One region of the Halobacillus sp. ABH2_015 genome, then DNA from elsewhere that is predicted to be linked to it. Evidence: riboswitches for the same ligand, from Rfam matches in the RefSeq annotation. Region 1 holds a riboswitch; the other holds the start of a gene.
What was found. Region 1 has a riboswitch for cyclic di-GMP ahead of sda (sporulation histidine kinase inhibitor Sda). Riboswitches for the same ligand answer to the same signal wherever they lie in the genome.
Positions count from the first base shown of each region.

Region 1 (5,482 bases):
GGGCATTTGTTCCGTAAAGCTCGAGGTGGGCATGAGCGTCAATGAATCCGGGCATGAGCGTTCTGCCCTTGAGGTCGACAACCTCTGTATGGGCGCCGGCGGTTTTCATGATTTCGTCGTTCGTTCCCGTTGTGAGGATGCTATCCCCCTGGACGGCCAGGGCCTCATACACATGGAAATGTTCGTCCGCTGTGACAATTTCTCCGTTCATAAAAATTTTGTCTGCCTGCATACGTGCCACCTTTCTAAGCTCCGGAAATTTCCACCGCTGTATGATAAAGCAGCTCCACACCTTTTTGTAAATCTTCCATTTCTGCGTATTCCAGCGGGTTGTGGCTGATCCCTTTTTCACAGCGGACGAAGATCATGCCGTAATCACTGATATAGGACATAAACAAGGCGTCGTGAAACGGACCGCTCATGAGGGTTGGAGATTGATAACCAAGCTCATCATCGTGTTTTTTCATAATCTCTTTAATCCAGTCCGCGCAGTAACGGGGATCACTCTTGGTATCTTCTGTAATGGAGTACTCGAGGTTGTGTTCTTTACTCGTTTTCTCAATTAATTGATAGAGTTTTTCTTCCAGGCGGTTTCTCGCGTCCAGGTCGATGTCCCTCAAATCAATGGTGAACTCGACCTTTTCGGCAATGATGTTTCTTGAATTCGGGAAATTCTGGATGCTTCCGACCGTTCCTACGGTATTTGGTGTTCCTTCCCTGCGGACAAGTTCATTGAATTCTTTTGTAATGATGGCAGCCCCGAGCATGGCATCCTGTCGTAAATGCATCGGTACAGATCCGGCATGGCCGGCGAAGCCTTCCAGAGTCACCGTAAGCCAGATCGGCCCGGAGATGGCTGACACGATGCCTACAGGCTTATCCTTTGATTCAAGGACAGGCCCCTGTTCAATATGAAGCTCTAAAAAGGCTTCAATATCGCCCGGCTTGTAGACGGGACTTTCCGATACATCCGGTTCGACACCGAATTCCCTTAAAGCTTCGAGCCGGGTCATCCCTGTTTTATCTTTCCGGAGTATCTCCCCTTCCTCGAGCTGGCCGATGAGGCCGCGTACACCAAATACACCTTTGTTGAATCGGGAACCTTCTTCATCAGCAAAGCAGATCACTTCTATCGTGCGAACCGGCTTTATGTTTTGCTCTTTCATTGTATGTACAACTTCAATGGCCCCAAGAGCTCCGGCGGTCCCGTCAAAACGGCCCCCGTACGGCTGGGAATCAATGTGGGACCCCATCATGAGAATAGGCTGATCAGGCTCGGTGCCCTCCATACGACCGATCAGATTGCCGAAACCATCAATCTTTGTCGTCAGCCCGGCTTCTTCCATCCATCCTTGTACGACATCAACCGCTTTCCGGTCATCCTTGGAATGGGCGAGCCGGTTGACACCCGTTTCTCCAATTTTTCCGATCTCCGCAAGTGTCATGAGATGGTCTTTATACCTGTCCTGATTGATCTGCAACAATCATCGCCTCCTTTGTTTTTATCACTATATCAACATCTGAATTGTCTGACAATTAACATAACGTAAAACGATGTTGGATAATGGTGGAAGTTGTGGCTGTTCTTTATGTCAGGCATAAAAAAACCCTCCGGCAGGTCCGGAGGGGAAAGGATCAAAAGGTGAGCGTCTCGCCATCCTCAGGGATGTGAATAGACGGATAACCGCTCGTATAAGACTTCAACTCTTCTCTCGTTAACAGGCAGTGGTTCAGGGATTCCATGTGCACAGCGAGAATCTCAGACTCCGGTGCCGCCTGGGAGGCAGCTGTGACATCTTCTTTCGTCATCGTTATCGGCCCGCCCTCTAAAAATTGAGCGGCACCCGCGTTCACGACGATCACATCAGGACGGCGGGAGGACAGCGTCTGTTCGACTTCTTCATACCAGACCGTGTCCCCGGCAATATAAAGACTTTTTTCACCTTCTGCTTCAAAAAGGAGACCGGACACCTTTCCTGTCATAGCTGTCATTTCTTCCGACCCGTGCCGTCCCGGGGTACGGGTAATGCGGATCCCTTCCATATCCACGCCATTTTGGAAGGAGTGGACGTGGGTGAATCCGGCGTCCTGCACCGCACTCACATCTTCTTCATTTTGAGCGAACAGGGGCGTTTGCTTGGGGAGAACGTCCTTTGCTTCCTCATCAAAATGATCAGGATGAAGATGAGTGATGAAGACAGCGTCCACATCGGTCAGACTTTGGGCATCGACAGGCAGGGGGGCGGTCGGGTTCCTTAAATCCTGATGGGGCGTATCCGGGAAAGCCGGCATGGCTCCCTGTGAGGAAAGGAATGGATCGATTAGAAAGGTTTTTCCTCCATAGCTCACCAGTAATGTTGCATTTCGAATCAGCTTGATTTTCATAAAGGCTTCCTCCTTTTATCTCTGTTGACAATAGCGTACTATGAAGGGAAATAGGAGTACACCTTATTAATCAAGTGTTTGGCTGAAAAGAGTTGAAATATGAAAGGAAGGCAGAAGTCATGGACAAAACGGATGAGAAAATTATAGAAGAGCTGAAGAAAGATGGCCGGATGACGATGAAGGAGCTGGGCGCACATGTCCATCTCACAGGACAGGCCGCAGCATCAAGAGTCTTGAAATTAGAAGACGAAGGGCTGATTGAATCCTATACCGTCCGCGTGAACGAAAAGAAGATGGGCTATCCTGTCCACTGCTTTTTGAATATCTACACAGACAGCCTGAATCATCAGCCTTATTTTACATTTCTCGAGAACCATCCATCATTCGTCAGGAATAATTATAAAATCAGCGGGGAGGGGTGCTATTTATTGGAATGCCGTTTTCCTTCCAATGAGGTCCTGGATGAATGGCTGGTAGAACTCAATCAACGGGTGAGCTATAAATTATCCATTGTCATCCGTAGCTAGAGGAGCATTCAATGGAGAACCCCCTGTCTTTCAACTCCCTGCAGATAAGGGAAAGGAAGTCTTGATCCAGTCCCATCTCAGCAGCCTGACGGTAGGTCAGAAGGAGAAGGGGATCCGACAAGGTCTTGATCGACGAAGCGTTCAGGTGAACGAAGTGGTTTTTGTTATCGTCGCTGCTTTCCATAGGACGCGGGGGTGTTTTACTCATGGTTATGCCTCCTGAGCGGAGCCGGTTGCACTACTCACTCCCTGTGATTCAAGTGCCCACATTAAAAATCACAGTTCATCGTGTCTCGTTTATTTTATTTTGATACGTATACCCTTCCTTTCACAAAAGGAAACGACCTGAACCGCAGAATCTGTTTCTTATAATCGTCGTTGTTTATACTCTATTATTACCACAAAATGACTGATTTTGTAATAGGAAGAAAGACCATAATGTACAGGTTTGTACATGTTTTGTACATCTTCTTTTACATAGGGGTGACAATTTTCATAGACAAATCTGTTAGGAAATGTCGATAATAGAACAAAGGGATGCAAGAAGGAAAAGAGGGATAAGAGTGTTTGTGATCATTCAGGAATTTTTTATTAATATCTGCATCGTCATTGCCCTCGTTTTTATGTATCTGCAGTTTCGATGGACGAAGCTGCTGCCTGCGGTTTCAAAACAGAACAGTCAGTGGATCGACGGGGTGGCAGGCGGATTGCTTGGCATGCTGCTGATGTACTTTTCCATACAAGTGACTGAGCAGACGATTATCGATCTTCGTCACCTCCCGGTCATCCTTCTGATTCTATACATAGGCATCCGCCCGGCTTTGTTGAGTGCTGTCATTATTGCTTCCGGACGTTTGTTATACGGGGTCAATCTTTCTTCAATGGCCGCTGTCATCTTAATGATTTTCTTGTTCATCGGTTATATGTGGCTGTACCGGAAGCTTCATCACAGGGAGAGTCCGCTCAAATCCTCCTTTCAAATGCTGCTCTGGTCGAACATCGTCTTTTCGATTGTCATTTCCTTGGTGGTCAGAGACTGGGGCACACTGCAGTTTCTCATTCCCATCTACTGGCTGATTTCATTTATCGGTGGGATGCTGGCTTCCTACCTCGTCCATTACCTGCGGAGGTCTCATTATCTTTTTAAAACGTATGAAGAGCAGTCATCCGTCGATTATTTGACGGGATTATATAATGTAAGGGAGTTTGACCGCCTCTGGAACGATAGTGTGAGGAACGCCGTGGAAAAAGAGGAAGCGTTGACCCTGCTTGCCATCGACATTGATTTCTTTAAGCGCGTGAACGACACCTATGGGCACGCGGCGGGTGATGAAGTGCTGCGCCAGCTGGGGAGCACCTTGAATGAAATAACCCGATCCTTTGATATCGTATCCAGAAACGGTGGAGAAGAGTTCACCGTTATCCTTTTGGACTGCAGCAACGAAGCCGGCAGGGCGAAAGCAGAGAAAATTCGGCGGACGGTGGAACATCAAGCGTTTCTCCTGCCTGATGGAGAAAAGATTTCCATTACGGTCTCTATTGGGGTGAGTACATATCCTGACCATGTGTCGACAGCGAAGGAACTATTGGAAAAAGCGGATGAGTCCTTATATGAGGCGAAACACTCGGGGAGAAATAAAGTCATATCTGCATGAAAAAGGATGCCTGTGAGTCAGGCATCCTTTTTATTTTGTTATTTGTTCTAAACGATTTAACAGGTCATCAAGCTCCTGGGAGATTTTGAGGAGTTCTTCATAGCTGCGTCCATCTTCATAGGCTTCATACATTTCAGCCCGGATGCCTTCGATCTTTTCATTCAGGTTTGACAAAAACGTTGTATTCAGCATATGACACCTGCCCAAAGAGACCTTCCACTATAGTGGAAGGTCTGATTCATAGTGATAGATTATACAGAAGGTTACAAACTTCTACAAATTTTATGTCCCTTTGATCTGTTTTTTATCGGCTTTATACATCAGCCAAAGGGCGGCGGTTAGAAGGGCGAATGCTGTGATACGCTCTCCGTCCAGGGGAATTCGAAGCCCGCCGAACCATCCGAAGTGATCGATCAGCATTCCGGTGCCGAGCTGTCCGATGATGGTGGAAATGTTGGTGGCCATGACACCGATCTGTGGAACAGCGAGGACGGTCAGAAACATGTAACCGACACCGAACCACACGGCGCTCAGCTGCCAGGAGGGAGCCTCCAGAATTTTCATAACGTCGCCGCCGCCAAAGAAAAGGACGAGCAGAGCAAGCATGAGTGCTCCTGTTATAAACGTGAAAAAGGTCGTTTCATACGTGCCGGCTTTTCTGCTTAATGCTCCATTGATGGAGCTTTGTGAACTGAGTAGTGTACCCCCTGCCACAGAGGCTGCGATAATCAATAAGCCCATAAGAATCCTCCTTTAATAAATGAGAAACAGTGATATAGTCATCAGGACAACAGCAAAGATTTTTTCTTTAGGAACAGGAGCGGCCCGGCTTCCAAGCCAACCTCTCGATTCAATCAGCAGACTCATGAGAAGCTGCCCAACAATGACACTGATCATGGCCGCGCCGACACCTAC
Region 1 is NZ_JBSWUG010000002.1:1,031,829-1,037,310, forward strand. It holds gene ACXAD6_RS05300 (amidohydrolase) at 1-232, opposite strand, end outside; gene ACXAD6_RS05305 (hydantoinase/carbamoylase family amidase) at 246-1,481, opposite strand; gene ACXAD6_RS05310 (MBL fold metallo-hydrolase) at 1,636-2,385, opposite strand; gene ACXAD6_RS05315 (Lrp/AsnC family transcriptional regulator) at 2,505-2,912, shown strand; gene sda (sporulation histidine kinase inhibitor Sda) at 2,899-3,120, opposite strand; cyclic di-GMP riboswitch class II at 3,131-3,214, opposite strand; gene ACXAD6_RS05325 (GGDEF domain-containing protein) at 3,476-4,567, shown strand; gene ACXAD6_RS05330 (Spo0E family sporulation regulatory protein-aspartic acid phosphatase) at 4,598-4,759, opposite strand; gene ACXAD6_RS05335 (DMT family transporter) at 4,850-5,308, opposite strand; gene ACXAD6_RS05340 (DMT family transporter) at 5,321-5,482, opposite strand, start outside.

Region 2 (5,482 bases), 590 kb from region 1:
GGAACAGGAGAAGGGAAGTCATCAATGTGCATCACCTTAATACCCGCCTGTGAGGAAACGAATGTGGGAGGCAGGAAGGAAAGGGCCTGCAGCATTAGTCCACGTGAGGTTTTTTCTGTAACAGAAGAGGTGTTCCAGAACATGACCTTCCCTTCTCCGTAATTGTTCGCCCATAAAATCGGGTGATCTTCTGCTGAAATGTAAACATCGGCGGTTTCAGCGAGTTCAACATCAGCAATGCTGTGGGAAAACAACTGGGAATCCTCACCTAAATCCATATATCCAGGGAAAACTTCCTTCTCAAACGTCAGCCCGTATATATCGTCGAGGAAATCTTCCACATCTTCCAAGCCGATCAGTTCATTCCAGTTGGGATTGATGAAGCGTGAGGCAATATACAGGTTTCCTCCCTTTTCCACGAAGGAGCGGATTTCTTCATACGGCCATTCTTCGGAGTGCTCACCTCCGAGAACGAGGACGGTATAAGGGGAAGGCGTCAGCTCTTCCATTTCCTTTTTCGTTATCTCCTTATAGGAAACCTTAGCGTAGTCCATGGCGTATTCCAGGTTTTCCAATGCGTCCTTGGACAATGGGGTGTCATTTTTATGCACATAAACCTGAAGTTCTTCTCCTTCTGTGGGACTCTCCTCCGTGCTCATCGTTTCCACCGATGTTTCTTGTGCCGTTTCGGCAGGAAACCACTGATGAAACATATCGAGCCGCATAAATTGCAGAATGATAATGGCAGCTGTGAATAGAAGGAAAAGAACCGAAGCATAAATAGTGATTTGTTTTTTCACAGTGTTTTCCCTCCCATCTGTTGGATAATGAAGCGTTGGCTTTCAGGGATGTCCTCTGCCTGCACATGTTGGAAAAGGTCGTTGAGCACAGGCTTGATGTTTGTCCAGTCGCGTCCTGCATAGTATATTTCAATCAATTTCAAGTAGCCTCCTGGATGGGCCGGGAAGCGGCTGACCATCTCACGGAAAGCTTCCACCGCTTTTTCCTCTTTTCCACGACGTATGTAAATATCGCCGAGACTGCGGTACATCCATGGTTCTTTTTCAAGTTTCGGAACCATTTCTTCCAGCAGTTGTTCATATTGTTTCTCGAGCCGCGCCTGTCCGTTCTCATCAAGAATACCACTTCCCAGATAACGTTCGTACACGCTGCATAAACGCTCGAAAGACATGGGTGCTTCCGGGGCCAATTCTTTTCTGGCATGTTCCAGTTCTTTTTCAAACCGGCTGGACAGCACGTTCATGGTTGTAGCTGCATAGTGGACGGTTTCTGAATTGTTGTGGGTCAGGCCGAGGTTCAAGTGCCGTCCTTTATTGGCGATATCGGAATTGATCAGACTGACAATCAATTCCTTCTGGTTGACGCCATCGTTCCTCAAAAGGGCATCGCTGATGGGCGATAAATCCATGCTTGATGATGCTTCATAACGCAGGTATTCAAGATTCAACGGCGTGAATGTGACATAATCATCGTAATCATCAATCATGTGATTGCTGCCGGACGCTTTCGCAGCCAGCCAGGCGGCCAGTCCGAGAAGCTCTCCGATGATCGGGAGGAATACGCTCGTAATGGCGAGCCATGTGACGGTTCCTTTTTTGTCATCATGCATCCTTTTTCGAAGCAGCAGGGAAACGATCAGAACAGCGAGGCCGTGAATAACATAGAAAAAGATCAGCCAGTAGGGTTCCTGGAAATTAACCAATGTAAATCCCGCCTTTTGTATCGAGTGCTTTGTAAATCCGCTCTTCGACGATGGATGCATTCTCGGAGCTCGTACCTGGAAGCAGGAAGTGGAAATGCTGCTCCGTCTGGTCGTAGCCCATAATGTCCAATTCTCTCAAGTAGGCACGCAGGATGATTTCTGCTTCCACGACCGACATTTCCCTGTAAGGGCTGACATCGATGGAAACGACACTATAAGGCACCCCGTATTTCTCCGCTCGTTTTTCCTGAAGCTGAACAAGTTCGTCAAAAGCTTCCTTATCATAAATACTTGTGCCTGGATACATCTTCTGCTCTTCTTCTTTACGAAGATACTCTCCAGCTCTTTCGATCCGGTTGGCCATCCAGTCGAGCACGAGAGAGAGGATTTGAACTTCATATTTTGTCAGTTTGGCAAAATCAAGTTGATCAATCACGAGGATTTCCCGTACGTCCTGATTGTAGACGATCGGTCCGATCAGCACTGGAGCATCGGCTTCATCATCAACCGTCTTTAAAGTAATGGTTTTGTTCTTCAGTCCCCGTGAGAAAATCGAGGCCGCATCATCAATGAAAATCGTCTGCGGAAGTCGTTCGGTATTTCCTTTTCGAACGCGGAGGCGCAGTGATTTCTTAGAAGAGTCGACATGATAGACAGCTAAGTCTTCCGCCTCAAACAGGTCTCCGATAATCGTAACGGCCTCGTTTCGGACAAGTTCTGGAGAAGGCTGATCAAGCGTCTTTCCGACTTCGTAAATCCTGGAAAGCGTGTACTCGGAATCAAGGACTTTTGCCTGCATGACCCGTTGAGACCGTTCCAGAGCGGTTAAGGATGTTTTTAGTTCCTCATTTTCATCCTTCGTTTCCTTCAGCACATACTGCTGACTCTCATATCTCTCCCGGAAGGACGTGCTGTACAGCCCTGTAATGACGCCGGTCAGGAGTAGGAAGAGGAGAGATAAATAATTGGCGGGATCATAGAATAAGAGAAACAAGTCCCCGTCCCGCTGATACATGTCATACACATGATAGAATAGTGCAGCAAAAAAGCTCAAAAGAGCAAAATTCAGACCGTATCTGAGGGAAAACAATAGGACAGCAAAGAAGACAGGGTTAAGCGTCCATTCCAGCATGTTCCATTCCAACGTCTGATCAAGGAATCCCAATACAAAAAATACGAGGATCAGTTCAATAAACTTCCGGATAAAACTGGATTGTTGGTAGAACATCCAATCACCTCCATGTGGATTTAAAATACTTTAACATGTTAAACCTGTGGTATAATGTGGATAAAATTGAATAGAGAAAGGCAAACTTATCGAAAGATAAGGGCGCAAAGACATGGGTCGTAGTTCCTCACAGGAGCCGACTGCCAGTCTGCAATGCCACAGCCGCTCTCTGAATAATCAGGAGGCGTATTATGGGTATACTCACAAAAATGAAACGGAGTTTTCTTGTTGTTTTAGCCGCTGGTCTTGTACTTTCCCCTCTATCTACTTCTGCACAATCTTCTCATCCACTTTCCAATGTGCAGTCCTATAAAATTTATTATGATTCTCCGACCGAAGCAGTCTTGAATAAGATGCAGGCGTATGATGCTGTCATGATTGAACCGGTGTTCTATACTAAAAGCCAGATTGAAACGATTCAGCAGTCCGGGACATTGGTGTATGGGTATATCAACACCATGGAAGCTGATAACTGGAATACGGCGTTGATCAGTCAGCTTGAAGAGTCCGACTTTTTCCACCGGGACGGTGAGCGTGTCTATTATCCGGAATGGGATTCTTATCTGACCGATATCACCTCTGATCATTATCAGCAGGTGCTGCTGGCTGAGATTGAGAAGCAGGTGGCTGATAAGGGTTTGGACGGTGTCTTTTTAGATACTGTCGGCAATATCGATAACGAACACTGCGGATCCGATGTACTGGATGACCAGCGTGCGGGCATGGCCGTCTTCCTGCAGGAAATCCGGCGTCAGTACCCTTCCTTGTCCCTTATTCAAAACTGGGGGTTCGGCACGTTGTCGACCACAACGTATCCTTATGTAGACGGCATTATGTGGGAGAATTACAATTACTCCTCGGTTGCGAAAGATCAATGGTCCCTGGACCGCATGCGGGATTTGAAGCAGCTTCGTCAGGAAACAGGTTTGGAAATACTGACCGTCTCCTTCTCTCAGAAGTCGAAAAGTCAGAGGCTGGCAGAAAGTCACGGGTTCATCCATTATCATGAATCCAGCCATTATAATGCTTGGTAATTATTATACAAAAATTTTCTTGAAAAATGGGCTGAATGGCGTAAAAATGTCGAAAAATGAACAGATCGAGGACTTTTATAAGGGAGCCTAAAGGAGGGCTCCTTTCCTTTTATAGTAGACATATCCTTAATTTTCCTGTACATTCCAAGGTAAGAGATTGATAGAGGAGGAGAGGCAATGATCTTAGTTACAGGCGGGGCCGGATACATAGGCAGCCACATCTGTCTTGAATTATTGGAGAGGGACCATGAGGTTATCGTTCTGGACAACTTATCGAACAGCCACCCCGAATCCCTGCTGCGTGTGCAGGAACTGACAGGGAAGACGTTGACGTTTGTAGAAGGGGATCTGCGGGATCAGGACCTTTTACGAGAGGTTTTCAAGGACTTCGATATTACAGCTGTCATTCATCTGGCAGGACTGAAGGCGGTCGGTGAATCGGTTTCTATGCCGCTGACGTACTATCATAACAACATTACGGGGACGTTGATGCTGTGTGAAGTGATGAAGGAATTTGATGTTAAACAGCTGATCTTTTCGTCATCCGCCACCGTGTATGGCACCCCTGACTCTCTTCCTCTTACGGAGAGTGCATCGGTTGGGGCCACAAATCCTTATGGCCGTACGAAGCTGATGCTTGAGGAAATTCTTCAGGATTTATATGTCTCTGATGAATCGTGGAGTATATCTGTTCTCCGCTACTTTAATCCGATCGGGTCGCACCCGAGTGGCCGCATAGGTGAGGATCCTTCAGGGATTCCGAACAACCTGATGCCTTATATTACAAAGGTGGCTGTCGGTCATTTCCCTGAATTGAAGGTGTTTGGTGACGATTACCCGACGGTTGACGGGACAGGAGTAAGAGATTACATTCACGTCGTGGACCTTGCGAGAGGACACGTGCATGCGTTGGAAAAGACAGCAGGCGAAACTGGAATCGAAACGTATAATCTTGGAACAGGTGAAGGATACAGTGTTCTTCAGCTCGTGAAGGCTTTCGAAAAAGCTTCCGGCCGTAAAGTTCCCTATGCCATAGAGGGGCGCCGCTCCGGAGATATTGCAGAGTGCTTCGCAGACCCGGCCAAAGCTCATTTGAAGCTGGGCTGGCAGGCAGAGAAGACGATTGATGATATGTGTGTGGACTCCTGGAACTGGCGGAAGCAGAATCCAGAAGGCTATACGGGAGAGAAGAATGCCTCCAAGCGGGAGCTTGTCGGACAAGAATAAAAAAGGGAGTGGACGTCACCGTCCACTCCCTTTGGCTGTAGAAAAAGCCTGTGTTAACCAGTTCGAGTTATCCATTTGTCGTGTGAAAGGTCACATTCCGCTTATCGGTGGATGAATGCCGCGGGCACGCCCTCCACTGACTTGGTCAGGAAGACCGCCTGCCCAAGTGGATCTTCGGCCCGTGCTGTTCCCGCAGGCATCACCACCGAACGCTCCTCGTGCCGACGTTGGAATATAGAGGAGAGAGATTGTGCACGAAGCAGGTTCGCA
Region 2 is NZ_JBSWUG010000002.1:442,122-447,603, forward strand. It holds gene ACXAD6_RS02185 (DUF2194 domain-containing protein) at 1-800, opposite strand, end outside; gene ACXAD6_RS02190 (tetratricopeptide repeat protein) at 797-1,723, opposite strand; gene ACXAD6_RS02195 (GAF domain-containing protein) at 1,716-2,951, opposite strand; cyclic di-GMP riboswitch class I at 3,021-3,107, shown strand; gene ACXAD6_RS02200 (glycoside hydrolase family 191 protein) at 3,143-3,985, shown strand; gene galE (UDP-glucose 4-epimerase GalE) at 4,163-5,212, shown strand.
Region 2: linked by a shared signal. The riboswitch ahead of ACXAD6_RS02200 (glycoside hydrolase family 191 protein) and the one ahead of sda (sporulation histidine kinase inhibitor Sda) in region 1 are both predicted to bind cyclic di-GMP.